3 regions of the Pseudarthrobacter sp. Hb11 genome follow, and region 1 is predicted to be linked to each of the others. Evidence: riboswitches for the same ligand, from Rfam matches in the RefSeq annotation. Region 1 holds a riboswitch; each other region holds the start of a gene.
What was found. A riboswitch is a leader RNA that binds a small molecule or an ion and turns the genes downstream of it on or off. The one in region 1 is predicted to bind thiamine pyrophosphate.

Region 1 (6,538 bases):
AAGAAGGTCCTGGCTTGCGGTTTCTGCAGTCATGTGGGAACTCCCGGTGCTGGGGCCCTTTGGGGTGGGGGCCTATGACTATTAAAATTACTTGAAGCTTCAATTTATTCCAAGTGCCACAAAAGTCCTCCCGATGCCGGCATCAACGAAGGACGCGGCCGCCCAGCACAACGTTTGCCAGCCCGCTGACCGTTTCCGGAACCTTCCGCGGATCCTCCCTGCACAGCACGACGTCGGCGCGGGCCCCCTCCTGCAGACCCTCGGCGCCCAGCCACTCCCGGGCGCCCCAGCAGGCGGCGTCGAGGGCAGCGGCCATGGGAAGCCCTGCGTGATGGAGGGCAAGGATTTCATCGGCGATCCTGCCGTGCCGTATGACGCTGCCGGCATCGGTACCGGCGTAGATCTGCACCCCTGCCTCGTACGCCTCCAGCACCCGCTCCGCCCGGCGCTCCCACAGCGCGCGCATGTGTGCGGCGTACCGGGGAAACTTGGGCTCCGCCTGCGCTGCGATGTCCGGGAAAGTGGCGATGTTGATGAGGGTGGGAACAATGGGGATGCCCTGCTCCACGAACCGCGGGAGGTGCCGCGGCAGGAGCCCGGTGGCGTGTTCGATGCAGTCGATGCCCGCGTCCAGCATCTGGTCCAGGGTGTCTTCGGCAAAGCAATGCGCGGTGATCCGGGCCCCCTCGTCGTGCACCGCCTGGACAGCGTCCCTAACGACGGCGGCGGGAAACGACGGCGCCAGGTCACCGGCGCCGCGGTCGATCCAGTCCCCCACAAGCTTGACCCAGCCGTCGCCGTCCCGGGCCTGCTTCCGGACGGCTTCCACCAGGCCGTCCGGTTCAACTTCCTCAGCGAAACCCCGTAAGTACCGGCCGGTCCTGGCTACATGCCTGCCGGCCCGGATCAGCACCGGCGCGTCGCGGCTGTCCTGCAGGAAGCGGGTGTCAGCAGGGGAACCGGCGTCCCGGGCCAGCAATGTGCCTGCGTTCAGGTCCGTCCGGGCCTGTTCCTCCGCCGTCGCAGGATCCACGGCGCCGCCGGGTCCCAGCCCGATGTGGCAGTGGGCATCAACGAAGCCCGGAAGCACGCAGCCGTCCAGGACCCGTTCGGGAACGAGCGGCGGCCGGGTGAAGGTCAACAGCCCGTCAACGGACCACAGTCCCCGCCGCACGGTGTCCGGCCCGGTGAGCACCGGGCCGCTGAATTCGATAACTTCCGGCATTAGGCCCCTCTTCCTCGCCAGTCAGGCTAGCACCGGCAAGGTGACAAGCCCCTCCCGGACGGCTGTGGTAGCTTCGTTCCTGACCACACGGGTGCCCCTGCAGGGGCTGAGATCGGGCTGACGCAGCCTGCGACCGTTGAACCTGTCCGGGTAATGCCGGCGAAGGAAGTGAGTATTCCCTTGCGTACACCAAAAGCACAGCTGGGCCCCGCCCACATTCCGTCCGGTATGACGGCCGGCGGCCAGGACCAGCCACCTGTTACCCAGTCGCTGAAGTCCCATTCGCTGGCCTATATCCACGATGAAACCTCTGGTATCCGGGTGCCCGTCACTGAGATTTCCTTGGCGGACTCGCCAAACGGCGAGGCCAACGGCCCGTTTCGCACCTACCGGACGGCAGGCCCGGGAAGCGACCCCGTCCGTGGCCTCAACCCCTTCCGCGCCGAGTGGATAGCAGCACGTGGGGACACGGAAACCTACGGCGGCAGGGGACGGAACCTGTTCGATGACGGCCGCTCGGCTGTCCGCCGCGGTGCCGCCAGCGTGGAGTGGAAGGGCACGCCGCCGGTGCCCCGCCGCGCCGTCGAAGGCAGGACGGTGACGCAGATGCGCTATGCACGGCAGGGCACCATCACGCCCGAAATGCGTTTCGTGGCGCTGCGGGAGAACTGCGATGTGGAGCTGGTCCGCAGCGAACTGGCTGCCGGCCGCGCCATCATGCCGAACAACATCAACCATCCCGAGTCCGAACCCATGATCATCGGCAAGGCCTTCCTGGTGAAGATCAACGCCAACATCGGCAACTCGGCCGTCACCAGTTCCATCGCGGAAGAAGTGGACAAGCTGCAGTGGGCCGCGCAGTGGGGCGCTGACACCGTCATGGACCTGTCCACCGGTGAAGATATCCACACCACCAGGGAATGGATCATCCGCAACTCGCCGGTTCCGATCGGCACCGTCCCCATTTACCAGGCCCTTGAAAAGGTCAACGGCGAAGCGAACGCGCTGACCTGGGAAATATTCCGCGATACCGTCATAGAGCAGTGCGAACAAGGCGTGGACTACATGACCGTCCACGCCGGAGTCCTGCTCCGGTACGTTCCCCTGACCGCCAACCGGGTGACCGGCATCGTGTCCCGCGGCGGGTCGATCATGGCAGGCTGGTGCCTGGCGCATCACCGCGAAAACTTCCTTTACACGCACTTCGACGAGCTTTGCCAAATCTTCGCCAGGTACGACGTCGCGTTTTCGTTGGGCGACGGCCTGCGGCCCGGCGCGACGGCGGACGCCAACGACGCCGCGCAGTTCGCCGAACTGGACACCCTGGCCGAGCTGACGCAGCGCGCCTGGGAATACGACGTGCAGGTGATGGTGGAGGGCCCCGGCCACATACCGTTCCACCTGGTCCGGGAGAACGCCGAACGCCAGCAGGAGCTGTGCAAGGGGGCGCCCTTCTACACGTTGGGGCCGCTGGTTACCGACGTGGCACCGGGGTACGACCACATCACGTCTGCCATCGGCGCCACGGAGATCGCCCGCTACGGCACCGCCATGTTGTGCTACGTCACTCCCAAGGAACATCTTGGCCTGCCCAACAAGGACGACGTCAAAACAGGGGTGATCACCTACAAGATTGCGGCGCACGCAGCAGACCTCGCCAAGGGCCACCCGGGTGCGCACGAACGCGATGACGCGCTGTCCAAGGCGCGGTTCGAGTTCCGCTGGCGGGACCAGTTCGCGTTGTCCCTCGATCCGGTGACGGCCGAGGCATTCCACGACGAGACCCTTCCTGCGGAACCCGCCAAAACCGCGCACTTCTGCTCCATGTGTGGTCCAAAGTTCTGCTCGATGAGGATCAGCCAGGATATCCGGGACGAATACGGTTCAGCGGAGTCCCAGGCGGCACTTGCAAAGCTGGCGTCCGGCATGCGGGACAAGAGCCAGGAATTCCTGGCCGCCGGCGGCAAGGTCTACCTGCCTGAGCCGCGCGTCTCCGCCGGACGCCCGGGCGCCTAAGAGGCCCGGGCTGACTGGACCCGGCTCACGTCGCTGATGAACGAGCGGATAATGCGGTCCCCTTCGCGGGAGTCCTGGGGCCGGTGTCCTCCCGCCGCCGTGCGGTGCAGGGCGCCGGTTTCCCGCAGGTACCCGGCAATTTCCTCGTAAAGCGGCTCCCATCCCCCGGTCAGGACAAGGGTAGGAACGCCGGGAACAATGTGCAGCGGGGCTTCCCAGGAGGTGGCCTGGAGCCGGAGCCGCCTGGCGGAACGCTTCTCCTCCACCGTGGCCGGGTGTTGCAGGTCCGTGGCGTAGACCCTGCGGACAAACTCGCGCTGGAAATCCTGGTCACTCATCTGGTGCCGGACGTCGAACAGTGGCTGCATAAGACCGATGTGCGCGGCCGTGGCCGGCAGCTCGGCTGTCAGTGACAGGCAGGCCGGCTCCACCAGCGTCAAGGAAAAAACGAGGTCCGGACGTTCGACGGCTGCCATCATGGCTGAGATGGCTCCTTGGGCGTGCGCCACGATATGCCCTCCGGCAGCACCCCTGCCGTCGTCGGCAAGGGACCGCAACACAATGGCCGTGTCCTCCTCGAAGGAGGACTCTACGGGCTCCGCCACCGGATCGTAGCCGTGGCGGCGCAGGAACAGCGCGTCATAGGACAGTGCCATACCGTGCTGGCGCGGCCAGGCCACGGAGCCGAAGCTGCCGGCGCCGTGCACGAACACTACCCTCTGCTTGAACATGACCCAACCCTATTCCACGGCACCGACATCCCCGGGACCGCCCCAACAGACTTGCAGTTAGTGCACCGAAAAGCGCGTTTCAGAGCGTTATGTGCCAGTCAGTTGGGACAGGGGTTACTGGCCCAGGAACTTGTCGAAACCCTTGGGCAGGTTTAGCTGCGAAGGATCGAAGTCGCCTGTTTGCTGGCCGAACGCAGCTCCGGTGGGCAGCGCCTTGGCGGCATTGGCACGGCGGGCCTCAGCATCCTTGCGCTCCTGGGCGGCCTTGGCGGGGTTGCCGGACTTGGCCTTTTTCTTGGGGGCGTTCTTGGCGTTCTTCCGCGCGCCGGCGCCCGCTCCGGGCATTCCCGGCATACCAGGCATGCCCGGCATCCCGCCCTGGGCCATCTTCTTCATCATCTTCTGGGCCTGCGCGAAGCGCTCCAGGAGGCCGTTGACCTCGGAGACGTGCACGCCGGAACCGCGGGCAATGCGGGCCCGCCGGGAGCCGTTGATGATCTTGGGAGCCACACGCTCGTGCGGCGTCATGGACCGGACGATAGCCTCGACGCGGTCAATCTCGCGCTCGTCGAACTGCTCGAGCTGCTGGCGGATGTTCTGCGCGCCCGGCATCATCATGAGCATCTTTTTCATGGAGCCCATGTTGCGGATCTGCTGCATCTGCGCCAGGAAGTCGTCCAGGGTGAAGTCCTCCTGGTCGGCGAACTTCTTCGCCATCCGGGCGGCTTCATCCTTGTCCCAGGACTTCTCGGCCTGCTCAATGAGCGTGAGGACGTCACCCATGTCGAGGATACGCGAGGCCATCCGGTCCGGGTGGAAGAGCTCGAAATCGTCGAGGCCTTCACCGGTGGAAGCAAACATCACGGGCTTGCCGGTGACCGACGCAACCGAAAGCGCGGCACCGCCGCGGGCGTCGCCGTCGAGCTTGGACAGCACGATGCCGGTGAAGTTCACGCCCTCGTCGAAGGCGTGCGCAGTGTTCACGGCGTCCTGGCCGATCATGGCGTCAAGGACGAACAGGACTTCGTTGGGCACGATGGCGCGGCGGATCTGGCGCGCCTGCTCCATCATGTCGGCGTCCACGCCAAGGCGTCCGGCGGTGTCGACAATAACGACGTCGTGCAGCTTTTGCCGGGCTTCCTCAACACCGGCGCGGGCCACCGCCACCGGGTCACCGGCAGGGTGCTCAAGTTCGGATGACGTGGCTCCGGGGTGGGGCGCGAACACAGGCACCTTGGCCCGCTCACCAACCACCTGGAGCTGGGTGACGGCGTTCGGGCGCTGCAGGTCGCAGGCCACCAGCATGGGACTGTGGCCCTGTGCCTTCAACCATTTGGACAACTTGCCGGCAAGGGTGGTCTTACCGGCACCCTGGAGGCCGGCAAGCATGATGATGGTGGGCCCGTTTTTGGCCAGGCGGATGCGGCGGGTCTCTCCGCCGAGGATCTCCACCAGCTCCTCATTGACAATCTTGACGATCTGCTGGCTGGGGTTCAGTGCACCGGAAACTTCGGCACCCAGGGCGCGCTCACGCACCCGGGCCGTGAATTCACGGACAACGGGGACGGCAACGTCCGCGTCCAGGAGGGCGCGGCGGATCTCGCGGACTGTGGCGTCAACATCCGCCTCAGTGAGGCGGCCCTTGCCGCGGAGATTCTTGAAGGTTGCTGTCAACCGGTCAGAGAGTGAATTGAACACGCGCCGTGCACTTCTTTCAGTGGATGATCAGGACTCGACTATCTAGGGTACCAAGTCGGGCCCGCAAGGTGGCATGCTGGCAAAATGACGAGCCAAACAACAGTAAAAACCCTGCTTATCCTCGGCGCTTCCGGCGACCTCACCGGCCGGCTGCTCCTGCCAGGGCTGGCGCGGCTTGTGGCCAAGGGCCGCGCGGCGGGGCTCCGGCTTGTCGGGGCAGGCTCCGATCCCTGGACCCCGGAACAGTGGCGGGAAAGGGTGGGTACGTCCTTTGCGGCATCCGCGCGGTCCGCTGGCCCGGACGGCGTGCGGGCACTGGAGGATTTGGAAAAGGAAACCGTCTACCACCAGCTGGACGTCACGGCGGACGGCGCGCTGGCATCACTGCTCGCCACCCTTGAGGGTCCCACCGCCGTCTACTTCGCACTGCCGCCCCGGATCAGCCAGCTCGCCTGCGAGGCCCTCCGGCCTGAGCAGGTTCCGCCCGGGACGCGGCTGGTCATGGAAAAGCCCTTCGGCTCCAGCGAGGAATCAGCCCGCTCGCTCAACCGGACCCTGGTGCGGCTGGTACCGGAGGACCATATCCACCGGGTTGACCACTTCCTGGGCAAGGCCACCGTGCTGAACATCCTGGGCCTGCGCTTTGCCAACAACTTCCTGGAGCCCGTCTGGAACCGCCAGCACGTGGAGAAAGTGGAGATCATCTTCGACGAGGACCTCGCACTGGAGGGCCGGGCCCGCTACTACGACGGCGCCGGCGCACTCCGGGACATGATCCAGAGCCACCTGCTCCAGATTATGGCCCTGATGGCGATGGAGCCGCCGTCAACCATCAGCGAACGGGACCTGCGCGACGCCGTCTCCACGG
Region 2 (6,538 bases), on a different contig from region 1:
GTCTCCAACGGAAACCTTCTCTTGGCGGCCGCCTGCGCGGACAATCGCGTACACCACTTGGGAACTCACTTCTCTCGACGTTTATTACTAAATTTGCGTGCGGAACCGGCCATGAAAGCCTGGTTTCTCGCTGTGCCTCAACGCCGTGGGGTCATAACCCAAGTGTTGGCGTAAGCACCGAAGATCCAGAATACGCTAATTTTGTCTCCGGCCGCAAATGAGGCTGGTCCCGGCCGGTTGTCTGCGATAGGTACCACAGTTCAACTCCGGCGTCCGCACCATGCCCCACCATAGTACCGGCCAACCCGCCCGCGAGTGGTCAGGAGTGGAGGCGCGGCGCGTCGAAGAAGTCCACCTCCAGCCGGCAGGACTGCTTGAAGGCCGTGACCATGGCCGCCCGGTCCGCGGCGGAGGCCTTGCGCCCCGCTTCATCCACTATTGCTACGGCCCTTCGGGTGGCAGCTGCGAAGTCTTCGTCGGCGTAGGTGCGCAGCCAGTTGGCATAGGGGTGCGCCGGAGCTTCGCCGGCGGCAACGAACTGGGCGTGCAGCGTTGCCCCCACCTCCGCGTAGAGCCAGAAGCAGGGCAGGACGGCCGCCGCCAGAACCGCGTAGCTGCCCGACGCCGATGCCGCGGTCAGGTGGTCCACGTAGGACTTGGTCACCGGGCCCAGTCGGGGCTGGACCTTCCGCGTGGCCAACCACGAGCGGTGGAGCTCCGACTCGACCTCGAGGCACTGCCCTGCTGAGGCCGCCCAGAAGAGCTGTTCTGCCTCGGTGGGTGCAAGCGCACTCGCCCTGGCCAGTACGCGCGAATAGCCGTTGAGGTAGATGGCGTCCTGTGCAAGGTAATACGCAAACTTATGCTCCTCCAGCCTGCCTGAAGCCAGGTTGCGGATGAAGTCCAAGGCATGGATGTCATCCAGGTATTGCTGCGCCTCGCCCCGGAGTTGTGCCGCGAAGCTCCCTTCGGAAGGCTGCGGCCGGAGGTGATGGAAGTGGTGCACGGGCCCGCTGCCCGTTCCCACCTCCAGCGCTTCGGATGCCTCAAGAGCGCCGGCGAGCCAGGGCTTGACCTCCCGGAGGGACGCTTCCCAGTTCCCCAGCCGCGCTTGTGCGGTTGCCATTGCGGACGAGAGCGAACAGCCGGTGCCGTGGCTGTTGCGGGTTTCCAGCCGCTCCCCCAGCACCACTACCACTTCATTGGAGAGCAGGCCCGTGGTGCTGACCAGCGCATCGGGGCACTCGTTGCCCTCCAGGTGGCCGCCCTTGACCAGCACTGTTGCGCCGGTGGCAGCGGCAAGGGCGCGGCCCTGTTCCACTGCCCCGGCCCAGCTGTCCTGCAGGTCCCCGCCAACGAGCATGGCGAGCTCCGCCAGGTTGGGGGTAATGAGGTGGGCAAGTGGCAGGAGCGCGCGCAGTGCCGCTTCCGCGGACTCCTGCAGGAGCCGGTCGCCACTGGTGGCAACCATCACTGGGTCCAGGACCACGACGGCGGGACGCACCTTCCGGACCCACGCCCCCACCGCCTCGATCACCTCGGCGTTGCCCAGCATGCCGATTTTCACGGCATCTATGCCGATGTCGTCACTGATGGCATCCAGCTGCTCAGCCAGGAACGCGGCAGGGGGCACGTGAACGGACCGGACACGGTGCGTGTTCTGGGCGGTGAGGGCAGTAATGGCAGCCATCCCGTAGCCTCCGAGCGCTGCGATGCTCTTCAGGTCGGCCTGGATGCCGGCGCCGCCGGAAGGATCGGAGCCGGCGATGGAGAGGACCCGGGGTATTTCCCGGCCTGGTGTTGTTGGTGCCGCAGTGAAGGTTGCCGGGGAGGCAGTGGGCATTACAAGAGTCGCAGACAAGAGACATCCCTTCGCCGGTGCTAACCGGACAGGTTCAACGGGTGTGGATCTCAGCCGGCTCTCTGCGCGGCACCCCGTGTCGTTTCCCCAGCCTAGCTTTTTTGCCAGGCGCAGTCCGAAGGTGACACATTGCGACCGCCACCTGTTCTTCGTTCCCTGCTTTAGGCCCAGACTGCACTTCATCTACTGGAGTTAACGCAGGATGCCCGGCCGGCCACTGCAGTGGCTGACCGGGCATTCCGTACTGGTGGCTCCTAGAGCTCGGAGGCAGGCACCCCTACGCCCAGGATGATCGGCGCCTCCGCCGGCTTTGCTGCCGGTTTTTCTGTGCCTGCGCTTCCTCCACTGGAGTCAGCGGTACCGGCCGCCGCCGGGGCCTTTGCCTCGTGGGTATGGCCTGTGCTGGCTGCCGCCACGCTTTCATGGTGCTGCACCGTGGTTTCGTTGGCAGCTCCCTGGGCACGGCTCGCACTGCGGTTGCGCCGCGGCCGGCGCTGCCGGGACTGCTCCAGCGTGTGGTCCGTGTAGTCCTTGGCGGGTGCTGCAGCAGCGGCTGAAGCAACCGGCACCTGTGCGGGCTGGACCGGTTCCCCGCGCTCCGCCGGCTTCTCCTCCGGTTTTGCCTGCTCGGGCTGCGCTTCCGCTGCCGCCGGCTGGCCCAGGTGGGCGAAGGCTTCAGCGAGCCGGTCCAGGGTCAGAGCCGGTTTCGGCTGCTGCTCTTCAGCGTGCTCAACGAAGGGCAACACCACCTTCTCACCGCCGAAGGTGAGCACGGCAGCCGGACGCGTATCGTCATCGCGCCTTGCAGCTTCCACTGCAGGGGCGGGCTGCTCCGCAGCCGCCTGCCTGGCTGCCGCCACTTCGTCGTCGTGCAGGTGGGCTGCATGTGCTGCGGCGGCGATGTTGGCTAGGGCCAACCGGGTAGCCTCCGCCTTGGCGTGCCGCTCAGCGTCCGTGGGGTCGGGCTGGACCGTGTGGACGTGCACGGCAACAGCCGGGGCAATGTCCGGCTGCTGGCCGCCGCGGCCCCGCCGCCGTTTGCGGTCCGGACGTACACCGGGCTGGCTGCTGTCGATGCGCGGGGCGTCGTTGCGGTGGCTTTCGCTGCGGGCTTCGGGACGGCTGTCTGACCGCTGGACGTGGTGCTCAGCCGCCACGATGTTGGCCCGCCGGTGCTCCACGGGGTCGTCGTGGGTGACAATGCCGCGGCCGGCGCACGTTTCGCACTGCTCGCCGAATACTTCCAGCAGCCCGGTGCCCATCCTCTTGCGCGTCATCTGCACCAGGCCGAGGGACGTCACTTCGGCAACCTGGTGTTTGGTGCGGTCGCGTCCCAGGCACTCCACCATGCGGCGGAGAACGAGGTCACGGTTGGATTCGAGGACCATGTCGATGAAGTCGATGACGATGATGCCGCCGATATCGCGGAGGCGGAGCTGGCGGACCACTTCTTCCGCAGCTTCAAGGTTGTTTTTGGTCACCGTCTCTTCGAGGTTGCCGCCGCTGCCGGTGAACTTGCCGGTGTTGACGTCCACCACGGTCATGGCTTCGGTGCGGTCGATCACCAGCGAACCGCCGGATGGCAGGAATACCTTCCGCTCCAGGGCCTTGTGGATCTGCTCGTCGATACGCCAGGCAGCAAAGATGTCCTGGTCCTTGGTCCACTTCTCGAGGCGGCCCACCAGGTCCGGCGCCACATAGGTAACGTACGCCTCGATGGTGTCCCAGGCTTCCTCACCCGAGACGATCAGCTTGGAGAAGTCCTCGTTGAAGACGTCACGGACCACCTTGATGGTGAGGTCCGGTTCGCCGTAAAGCAGTTCCGGGGCGAGGATCTTGGTGGACTTCGACTGGCTCTCGATGCCTTCCCACTGGGCGCGCAGCCGGTTGATGTCGTGCGTCAGCTCTTCCTCGGAAGCGCCTTCGGCGGCGGTGCGGACGATGACGCCGGCCTGCTCGGGCAGGCGGTCCTTGAGGATGCGCTTGAGGCGGTTGCGTTCGACGTCGGGCAGCTTGCGGGAGATGCCGGTCATGGAGCCGCCGGGCACGAACACCAGGTAGCGGCCGGGCAGGGAGATCTGGCTGGTCAGGCGGGCGCCCTTGTGTCCCACGGGGTCCTTGGTCACCTGGACCAGGACGGTATCACCGGACTTGAGCGCGTTTTCGATGCGGCGCTGCTTGCCCTCAAGGTTGACGGCTTCCCAGTTCACTTCACCGGCGTACAGGACGGCGTTGCGGCCGCGTCCGATGTCCACGAAGGCGGCTTCCATGGAGGGCAGCACGTTCTGGACCTTGCCCAGGTACACGTTGCCGATCAGCGAGTCCTGCTGGGTCTTCGACACGAAATGCTCGGCCAGGACGCCGTCTTCGAGGACGGCGATCTGGATTCTGTCGTCGCGCTGGCGCACGATCATCTGCCGGTCGACAGACTCGCGGCGGGCCAGGAACTCGGCTTCGGTGATGACGGTGCGGCGGCGGCCGGTGTCACGGGACTCGCGCCGGCGCTGCTTCTTCGCCTCCAGACGGGTGGATCCCTTGACGCTGGTGACGCGGTTGCTGACGGCCGGTTCGCTCACGGCACGCGGCGCGCGGACGCGGGTGACCGTGTTGGGCGGATCGTCGTCTCCCCCGCCCGTCAGTTCGAGGTCCTGGTCGCCACGGCGGCGGCGACGGCGACGGCGGGACGTTACGCCGTCTTCGACCTGCCCGGCCGACTCTTCGTCGGCGTCGTCGGAAGCATCGCCGTCAGCATCTTCGCTGCCCTCGAGGCCGGCGCCGGCCTCACGCTCACCAATGCGGCTGCGTCCGCGGCGGCCGCGGCCCCTGCGCTTGCGGCGGCCGTTGGCGTCCTCCGAATCGACCTCATCGGCGTCGTCCTCCGGTGCCTCTTCCACGGCGGCGGGAACCGGACGCACCACGGTGCTCAGGTCCGGCGCCTGGAACAGCACGGAGGTGGGGGAAGCGGGTTCCATGAACAAGGAGCCGAAGGGGCTGGAAGGCGCGGCCGGTGCCTGCTCCCCGGAAGCTGCTGCCTGCGGGGCTTCCGCCTTCGGAGCCGCCTCTGCAGCCGGTGCTGACGGGGCTTCTTCTGACGGAGCTTCTGCTGCGGGAGCTTCTTCAGCAGCAGCCTCGGCTGATGCCGGCTGGGTGGCTGATGCCGGCTGGGTGGCTGCTGCGGGCACGGCAGCTGCCTCAACCGCTTCGGCCGCAACAGGAGCTGCCTGGAGATCTGTCGGTTCCGTTGCAGGCTCCGCTGCGGCGGCCGGTGCCGAGGTCTTCCGGGTGGCAACCCGACGGCGGCGGACCGGCTTCGTCTCGGCTGCCTCGACTGCGGGCTCTGCGGCCGGGAGATCGAGAGTGTCGGCACCTGCACTGGCATCAGCGCCGGCAGCGGCATCCGGGCCAGACACTGCTTCGGACTCTGCATCTTCCGCGAAAGCCGGGAGGGGCACAGCGGTTTCTGCCTTCTTCCGGGCGCGGGTCCGCCGGACGGGAGCCTTGGCCTCCGGGGCGCCGGATTCCACTGCACCGGATTCAGCAACACCGGTTGCGGCAGCGCTGGCGGCGGAAGCCTCGGCGGCGGCGGGGGTGCCTTCTGCAGTACCGGCTTCGGGAAGGCCTGCATCGGGGATCAAGACCTCCGCCTTGGGAGCGGCCTTACGGCGGGTCCTCGTGGCCTTCTTGGGGGCAGCGTCGGCCTCCGTGGCCGCTGCTTCGTCGTTAACGGCAAAAACTTGTTCATTATCCATATGTGGCAACACTCCTGCCCCTGACGTACCGCCACATCCGGCACCCATTGGGGCACATATTGTCAAAACCCGCAGGCGTTGACAGAAGTCAAGTGGATACCCCCAGGTTCGCACCGGCAGTGGGGTGCGGCAGCCCGTGGGGGCCGGCGGGATGTTCTGAAACCCGTTGTTCTACATGCCACAACCAGGTGCCGCTCAATGGAGTCGCGGGAGACTGCCTCGGTGAGACCGATGCCTGCCCTGCTCGTCATTGGCGGTCTTGGGAACAAGCCACCGGACCGGAGTCCGAATGTGGATCGGCTTCCAGCCATGTTCATTCTCTCATACCCGAGCTAAATCACGTCGGAGGCAGCGCGAATTCCATGGGTTCTTCCCCTCTTCTGGACGGTGCTTCCAGCCTCCGGCGTTACAATCAGGCAAGGAGCACCGGATGAAAAGGACGCCACACCAATGCCCAGCATCTCCCCCCTCAGCGGCACCCCGGCCCAGGAACGGAGCCTGAACCAAGACAGCGACCCGGCCGGCAGGACAGCAGAAACTGTCCCTGCGGTGACCCGGAACCGGCCCTTCGGCTGGCTGCTGGTGGTCACGGGGGTCATCGGCTGGCTCGCTTCGGGAACACTGGTCCTGGAGAAGCTCGCGGTGCTTCAGGACCCCAACCACACCACGGTGTGCGATGTGAACCCGTGGATCTCCTGCGGCCAGGTGATGCAGACGTGGCAGAGCTCGCTGTTTGGCTTCCCCAATATGTTTATCGGCATCGTGGCGTTCGGCGTCATCATCACGGTAGGCATGGCGCTGCTGGCAGGGGCAACCTTTGCGCGCTGGTTCTGGGCAGGGCTGCAGGCAGGCGTCACGCTGGGTTTCATCTTTGTGGTGTGGCTGTGGTCGCAGGCGCTCTACGACATCCACGTCCTGTGCCCGTTCT
Region 3 (6,538 bases), on a different contig from region 1:
GTCTGGCCCCGGCGTCGCGTTTCTGCGTCCAGGGGCCCGCCGGGGTTCACAAAGGCGGGGACATCCGCGATCGCGTACAGCACGTGGTAGCCATCGCCGTCGGCTTCAATAAACAGCGCCTGGTCCAGGTCCGTGGACGACGCCGGATCGATGGTGATGAAGTCGACGCCGGTGAGGTCCTCGTCAGGGAGCTGCAGGGACTCAACTGCCGCTTTCGCGTCAGCCACCGCGTCCTCAGGGTAGGAGCCCGGCAGCTCAAGCTCGGTCCGCAGGGCGCCCAGAGCTTCCTCGAGCGCGTTGGTGTGCTCGTGGACGTTGGGACCCAGCCGATGGTGTGACACGAAAATCAGCCTAGCCCGAATTCACGCCATAGTGCAGGCACCGGGCCCGGAGTGCCGTTGGTGGCCCTACCGCGTACCGCGCCTTCGGAGGTGGCAGGTGGCAGGTAGCGGGTGTCAGGAGTTGGGGGCGTTTAGGGCGGCGAGCAGCGACGCTGCGGCGGCTGCCGGATCGCTGGCCTCCGTAATGGCGCGGACCACCACAATCCGGCGGGCGCCCGCTTCCACCACCTGCTCCACGTTGATTTGGTCGATGCCGCCTATCGCAAACCAGGGAACACCGCCGTCGGGCTGCCCATCCTGCCCTGAACGCGCAACTTCGGCGGCATATCGCACCAGCTCGAGCCCGACGGCGGCCCGCCCGGGCTTGGTGGGGGTTGCCCAGACCGGGCCGACGCAGAAGTAGTCCAGCCCAGCGGGGGCCGCGGCCGCAGCGAGGGCGGCGTCCACCTGAACAGGGCTGTGGCTGGAAAGGCCAATGGCCGCGTTGCCGTTGAGCAAGGTCCGCGCAGCGCCCAGCGGCAGGTCTTTTTGGCCGATGTGGAATACCGGCGAGCCGGACAGAACAGCGATGTCCGCCCTGTCGTTGACCGCCCAGAGCCGGCCGTGCCGTTCTGCCGCCTCCTTGAGGACTGCCAGGAGCTCCAGCTCCTCGGCTGCCTCGATGGACTTGTCCCGAAGCTGGATGATGTCCACCCCGCCGGCAAATGCTGCATCGACGAACTGGTCAAAGTCGCCGCGGTCCGTGCGGGAATCCGTGCAGAGGTAGAGGCGGGCGGCGTGGAGGCCGTTGCTGACCTTGGCATTGCTGAGGACATCGGTGCCGGCGGCGGGGGTATGGGTCACATTCATGGGGAAAAGACTAGTTCCTCTACACTTGCCTCGTACTGCGGGAGCCCGCGGCAGCTGTCACAAAGCGCCGGGCTGAGAGGGCGTCAGAGCCGACCGCTTGACCTGATCCGGTTAATGCCGGCGTAGGGAAGGAGACACATGCGCGTACCATCCAACTGCCCTGTAGACAGCCCGCCCAGGCGCGTGGACGGAATTTTCCAGGCCGACGTGGCAGTCATCGGCGGCGGAGTCATCGGCCACAGCATCGCCTGGGAGGCGAAGCGCTCCGGCCGGACAGTGGTGGTCATCGACGACGCACCGGGTACGGGGGCCAGCTGGGCTGCCGCCGGAATGCTGGCTCCGGTGAGCGAGCTGCACTATCAGGAAGAGGATCTCCTGGAATTCATGCTGGACGCCTCGGCCCGCTGGCCCGCCTTCGCCGCCCGCCTCGCAGCAGCATCGGGGGCAGATCCGGGATACATCACGACGCCGACCCTCGCCGTGGGTGCGGACGCCGCCGACCGCAGGGCACTGATGGACCTGCGCGCCGTCCAGCAGGCGAACGGCCTTTCCGTTGAACCGCTGACCGTCCGGACTGCCCGGCAGCGCGAGCCACTTCTCAGTCCCGGGATTGCCTGCGCGCTGGACACCCCCGCAGACCACCAGGTGGATCCGCGGCTGCTGGTGGCCTGCCTGCAGGCTGCCTTGACCGGCGACGGTGACGGGGACGGGGTCGGGAACGGGAACGGAGCCGCCGGGCCCGGCACTGCAGCAGCGGGCGCCGTCGACGATCACGCGGTCCTGGCCCGGGCTGCCGGTCTGTTGTGGCACGACGGAGCCGTTGCCGGCGTACGCCTCGCAGGCGGCGGAACGGTGCTGGCCGCCGAAACGGTCGTGGCGAACGGGCTGCATGCGGCAGCCCTGGAAGCACTGCCCAAAGACTTGCACCTGCCGCTCCGGCCCGTCCACGGGGACATCCTGCGCCTCGCAGTTCCCGGCCATTTGCAGCCGCTGGTGACGTCCACCGTCCGCGGGCTGGTGCACGGCGTTCCGGTCTACATCGTGCCCCGCCGGGACGGCACGGTGGTGATCGGGGCAACCCAGCGTGAGGATGCGCCGTCGGCCGCCGATGCCGTCTCCGCGGGGGGCGTCTACCGGCTCCTCCGCGACGCGCAGGTGCTGGTTCCCGCCGTCGCCGAACTCGAGCTGCTGGAATCCACGGCCCGGGCCCGCCCCGGAACTCCTGACAACGCACCGCTGCTGGGGCGGGTTCCCGCCGCTGGTAAGGACGCTGCGCCGGACTCCGGGCACATTGCCGGCCTCATCATCGCCACCGGGTTTTTCCGCCACGGAGTCCTGCTGGCGCCGGCCGCCGCTGCCGTCTGCCGGGAGCTCCTGGACGGGTATGAAGACCCCCGCTGGGCTGCCTTCAACCCGGGCCGCTTCTCCGCCAAGCCAGGTGCCCGCACTCCTGCCCGCCTTCGCAACACACCGCCCATAAAGGAAACAGCATGAACATCACCTTGAACGGAACCCTGCACGTTGTGCCCGAGGGTGCCTCCATCACCGTGCTCGTCAGCGAGGTCACCGGGCGCCCCCTCGCTGCCAGCGGCCAGGCAACTGACGGCCGGAAACTTGGCGTGGCCGTGGCCCACAATTCACAGGTCGTGCCCCGCAGCCAGTGGTTTGCCACTGCGCTCGCGGACGGCGACGACGTTGAGCTCGTCACGGCAGTGCAGGGAGGCTGACACCATGACCGAAATCGTCACCACCACAAGCCTTGCAGGCCACGACGATCCGCTGGTGATTGACGGCGTCGCACTGACCTCCCGGCTCATTATGGGCACCGGCGGCGCGCCAAGCCTGGACGGACTGGGAGCAGCCCTGCTGGCCTCGGGCACGGGACTGACCACGGTGGCTATGCGGCGGTATTCCACCGCGGAGACGGGCTCACTCTTCCAGCTGCTCTTGGACCACGGCATCCGCGTGCTGCCCAACACTGCAGGCTGCTTCACGGCGCGGGACGCCGTCCTGACCGCCGAACTCGCCCGTGAGGCGCTGGAAACCGACTGGGTGAAGCTTGAAGTCATCGCCGATGAACAGACTTTGCTGCCGGACGCCGTCGAGCTGGTGGACGCTACGGAACAACTCGTCAACAGGGGCTTCAAGGTCTTCGCATACACCAACGACGATCCCGTCCTCGCGCTGCGGCTTGAGAACCTCGGGGCCACCGCGGTGATGCCGCTCGGGGCGCCGATCGGCACCGGACTGGGCATCCTGAACCCGCACAACATCGAGCTGATCGTGTCCCGCGCCGCGGTGCCGGTGGTTCTGGACGCCGGCATCGGTACTGCCTCGGACGCGGCCCTGGCCATGGAGCTGGGGTGCGACGCCGTGCTTCTGGCCACCGCCGTGACCCGTGCCCAAAATCCTGCGCTGATGGGGGAGGCCTTCAAACACGCGGTGATCGCCGGTAGGCTGGCGAAAGCGGCCGGCAGGATCCCGCGTCGCGAACATGCACTGGCGTCGTCGGCTATGGAGGGCCGGGCCGAGTTCCTGTAGCCCGCTCCCGGTGCCGCGGACGCCAACCATCAGGCGAGGAGCAGCTATGGCCGGCAAGGACGTTCTTTCTCCCGAGCGGCTCGAGGACGCCTTGGCTGTCCTGCCGGACTGGCGGTACCGCGAGGGTGCACTGGTGACCGTGTACAAGCTGCCGACGGCGGCTGCCGCACTTGAGCTGATTGCCGCCGTCGGGCGCCTTGCCGAGGAACAAAACCACCACCCTGACCTGGACTGGCGGTACAACCGGGTGTTCCTCTGCTACACCTCCCACGACGCCGGGGGAGAGGTCACAGCCCGCGACGTGGGCGCGGCCGAAGCGGTGCGTGAAGCTGCAGCCGCGCTCCAGGCAGTTGCTGAGCCGGAGAGGCACCCTGCCAGCTCTTAACCGACTGTGACCACCGCCCAAGGGCAGTGGTCATAGTCGTTGCTTGGCTTGCGATTCCGTACTTGCGATTCGGTTAGAGCTTCAGGGCATCAGTCAACCGTTGCAGGTCATGCCTGGCCCTTGTGCGGCCCAAGTAGAGGACCACAGCAACCGCCGCGGCCGCTCCCAGAACCATGGGCAGGACCCACGGCAGCCACGTCATCCCCGGCCGGTAGCCAAAGCCCGCAGCCATCAGGATGATCCAGCTGACAGCTCCGACACCCACGCTAACGGCCGCGGGAAGGACTACTCCGTATTTTGTGTGCCGCTTGTCGTTGGCCCAGACGATAAAACCTGCGGCCGCCGTCACCAGCACCACGATGGTCAGCGAAAGCATGGCTCTCCTTGAAATAACCGCCCGTCAGCGGTGCCTGGGGCTAGAACTGGCCGAAACCTACGCGACGGACCTCTTCGGCGCCGATTTCCACATACGCCAGTGCCTTGCCGGGAACAATGATCAGGCGTCCTTTGTCATCCTTCAGGCGCAGTTCGCCGCCGTTGCTGATGGCTTCCTGCACGACCTTGGCCACTGAGTCTGCATCATCATTTGACTCCAGGACAATTTCGCGGCCAACGTTCTGCACGCCGATCTTAATTTCCACAGGGGGCCTCCCAGCCGGTTCACGTTTCTCGGGTTATGTCTTATTTGTAGTCTAGGACTCTTTGGGGAAGCGAGAGATTCCGCGCCAAGCTAAACGGTAGATGAGGTCGCTGGCCACATTGAGGTCCAGGTTCCCGTCAGTTTCGAGCCAGTACCGGGCACTGACCTGTGCCATCCCGGCAAGCCCGCGGCCCAGCAGCTCTGCCTCCAGGTGGGGAAGCTTGGTGTCCTCGGCGATGACGCGTGCAATGGCATCGGCAAACGTCCGGTTAAACGTCTCCAGCCGCGCGCTGACATCGGGATCGTTGATGAGGTCGGATTCGAATACGAGCCGGTGGGCCTGGTCATCGTTGGCGATGAACTGGAAATAAGCCCGCATGACGGCCTGCACGCGTTCATCATTGTCCGTGGTGGAGTTCAGGGCTCCCAGCATCAGGTCAGTGAGGGATGCCAGATGGCTTTCGAGCAGGGCAAGGTACAGTTCCCGCTTCGAGGGGAAGTGCTGGTACAGGACCGGTTTGCTGACGTGCGCCGTCTCAGCGATTTCGTCCATGGCTGCGCCGTGATAGCCGTTGGCCACGAAGACTTCCTGTGCCGCGGAAAGGAGTTGCGCGCGTCGCTCGTCCCGGGGAAGCCGGGCGGACCGTTGCCCGGCGGGGCGCGGAGCGGTTTGCGGTTCGGCTGCGGACGGGCCGTCAGCCCGTGCTTCATGGACCACAGTTGTCCTTCTTTCCCTTGCAGTTACCCCCACTCTACTTCGGGGTAATATGACCCGGCGGTATCCCGGGGCATACATTGAAGTATGGCTTCGACATTCACCGCAAATGTTTCGACTGTTTCACTGGATCCGCTCGTTGAACCGGCAGGTGAGCTCACTCCTGACGAGGTGGAACGCTATTCGCGGCACCTCATTATTCCCGAGATCGGGGCGCTGGGGCAGCGGCGGCTCAAGAACGCAAAAGTACTGGTGATCGGCGCCGGCGGGCTCGGATCTCCGGCTCTGCTCTACCTTGCGGCTGCAGGGGTGGGAACGCTTGGAATCATCGACGATGACGCCGTTGACCTCAGCAACCTGCAGCGCCAGGTCATCCACGGCGTGGCCGACGTCGGGCGGCCCAAGATCGAATCGGCGCGGGACGCCATCGCCGCCCTCAATCCGCTGGTGGATGTCCGGCTGCACAACGTCCGCCTGGATGCTTCCAACGCCCTGGAGCTGTTCGCCGGCTACGACCTGATCCTGGACGGCGCCGACAACTTCGCCACCCGCTACCTAGTCAACGACGCCGCCGCCATCCTGGGTAAGCCGTACGTCTGGGGCTCCATCTTCCGTTTTGACGGGCAGGTGAGCGTCTTCTGGGAAAAGCACGGTCCCACCTACCGCGACCTCTATCCTGAGGCGCCGCCCGCGGGCTCCGTCCCTTCGTGCGGTGAGGGCGGCGTCTTTGGCATGCTCTGCGCTGCCGTGGGATCGCTGATGGTCACCGAGGCAGTAAAGCTGATCACCGGCGTCGGACGTTCCCTGCTGGGGCGCGTGGCCCTGTTCGACGCCCTCGGCGGCAGCTGGCGCGAAATCCGTGTCTCGAAGGATCCGGCAGCTGAGCCCATCACGGAGCTGACGGATTACGAGGCGTTCTGCGGCATCACGCCGGCGGCGCAGGCGGACACGGAACACACGGTCACCGCCACCCAGCTGGCCACCATGCTCGCATCGCGCAATGCCGGCCTGAAGGACTTTGAGCTGGTGGATGTGCGGGAGTCCGGCGAATACGACATCGTTCGAAT

Region 2: another riboswitch for thiamine pyrophosphate. It lies ahead of thiD (bifunctional hydroxymethylpyrimidine kinase/phosphomethylpyrimidine kinase); the one in region 1 lies ahead of thiC (phosphomethylpyrimidine synthase ThiC).
Region 3: another riboswitch for thiamine pyrophosphate. It lies ahead of AC50X7_RS04935 (FAD-dependent oxidoreductase); the one in region 1 lies ahead of thiC (phosphomethylpyrimidine synthase ThiC).

The regions. Positions count from the first base shown of each region.
Region 1 is NZ_JBWZCM010000016.1:19,160-25,697, forward strand. It holds gene AC50X7_RS16910 (VOC family protein) at 1-33, opposite strand, end outside; gene AC50X7_RS16915 (amidohydrolase family protein) at 143-1,225, opposite strand; TPP riboswitch at 1,303-1,410, shown strand; gene thiC (phosphomethylpyrimidine synthase ThiC) at 1,454-3,241, shown strand; gene AC50X7_RS16925 (alpha/beta fold hydrolase) at 3,238-3,972, opposite strand; gene ffh (signal recognition particle protein) at 4,087-5,670, opposite strand; gene AC50X7_RS16935 (glucose-6-phosphate dehydrogenase) at 5,755-6,538, shown strand, end outside.
Region 2 is NZ_JBWZCM010000001.1:57,816-64,353, reverse strand. It holds gene rplU (50S ribosomal protein L21) at 1-57, opposite strand, end outside; gene thiD (bifunctional hydroxymethylpyrimidine kinase/phosphomethylpyrimidine kinase) at 320-1,843, opposite strand; TPP riboswitch at 1,851-1,948, opposite strand; gene AC50X7_RS00305 (Rne/Rng family ribonuclease) at 2,116-5,610, opposite strand; gene AC50X7_RS00300 (vitamin K epoxide reductase family protein) at 6,061-6,538, shown strand, end outside.
Region 3 is NZ_JBWZCM010000002.1:258,363-264,900, reverse strand. It holds gene AC50X7_RS04945 (RNB domain-containing ribonuclease) at 1-341, opposite strand, end outside; gene thiE (thiamine phosphate synthase) at 456-1,190, opposite strand; TPP riboswitch at 1,218-1,336, shown strand; gene AC50X7_RS04935 (FAD-dependent oxidoreductase) at 1,329-2,684, shown strand; gene thiS (sulfur carrier protein ThiS) at 2,681-2,917, shown strand; gene AC50X7_RS04925 (thiazole synthase) at 2,922-3,731, shown strand; gene AC50X7_RS04920 (4a-hydroxytetrahydrobiopterin dehydratase) at 3,778-4,116, shown strand; gene AC50X7_RS04915 (hypothetical protein) at 4,190-4,492, opposite strand; gene AC50X7_RS04910 (DUF3107 domain-containing protein) at 4,533-4,757, opposite strand; gene AC50X7_RS04905 (TetR/AcrR family transcriptional regulator) at 4,809-5,474, opposite strand; gene moeB (molybdopterin-synthase adenylyltransferase MoeB) at 5,559-6,538, shown strand, end outside.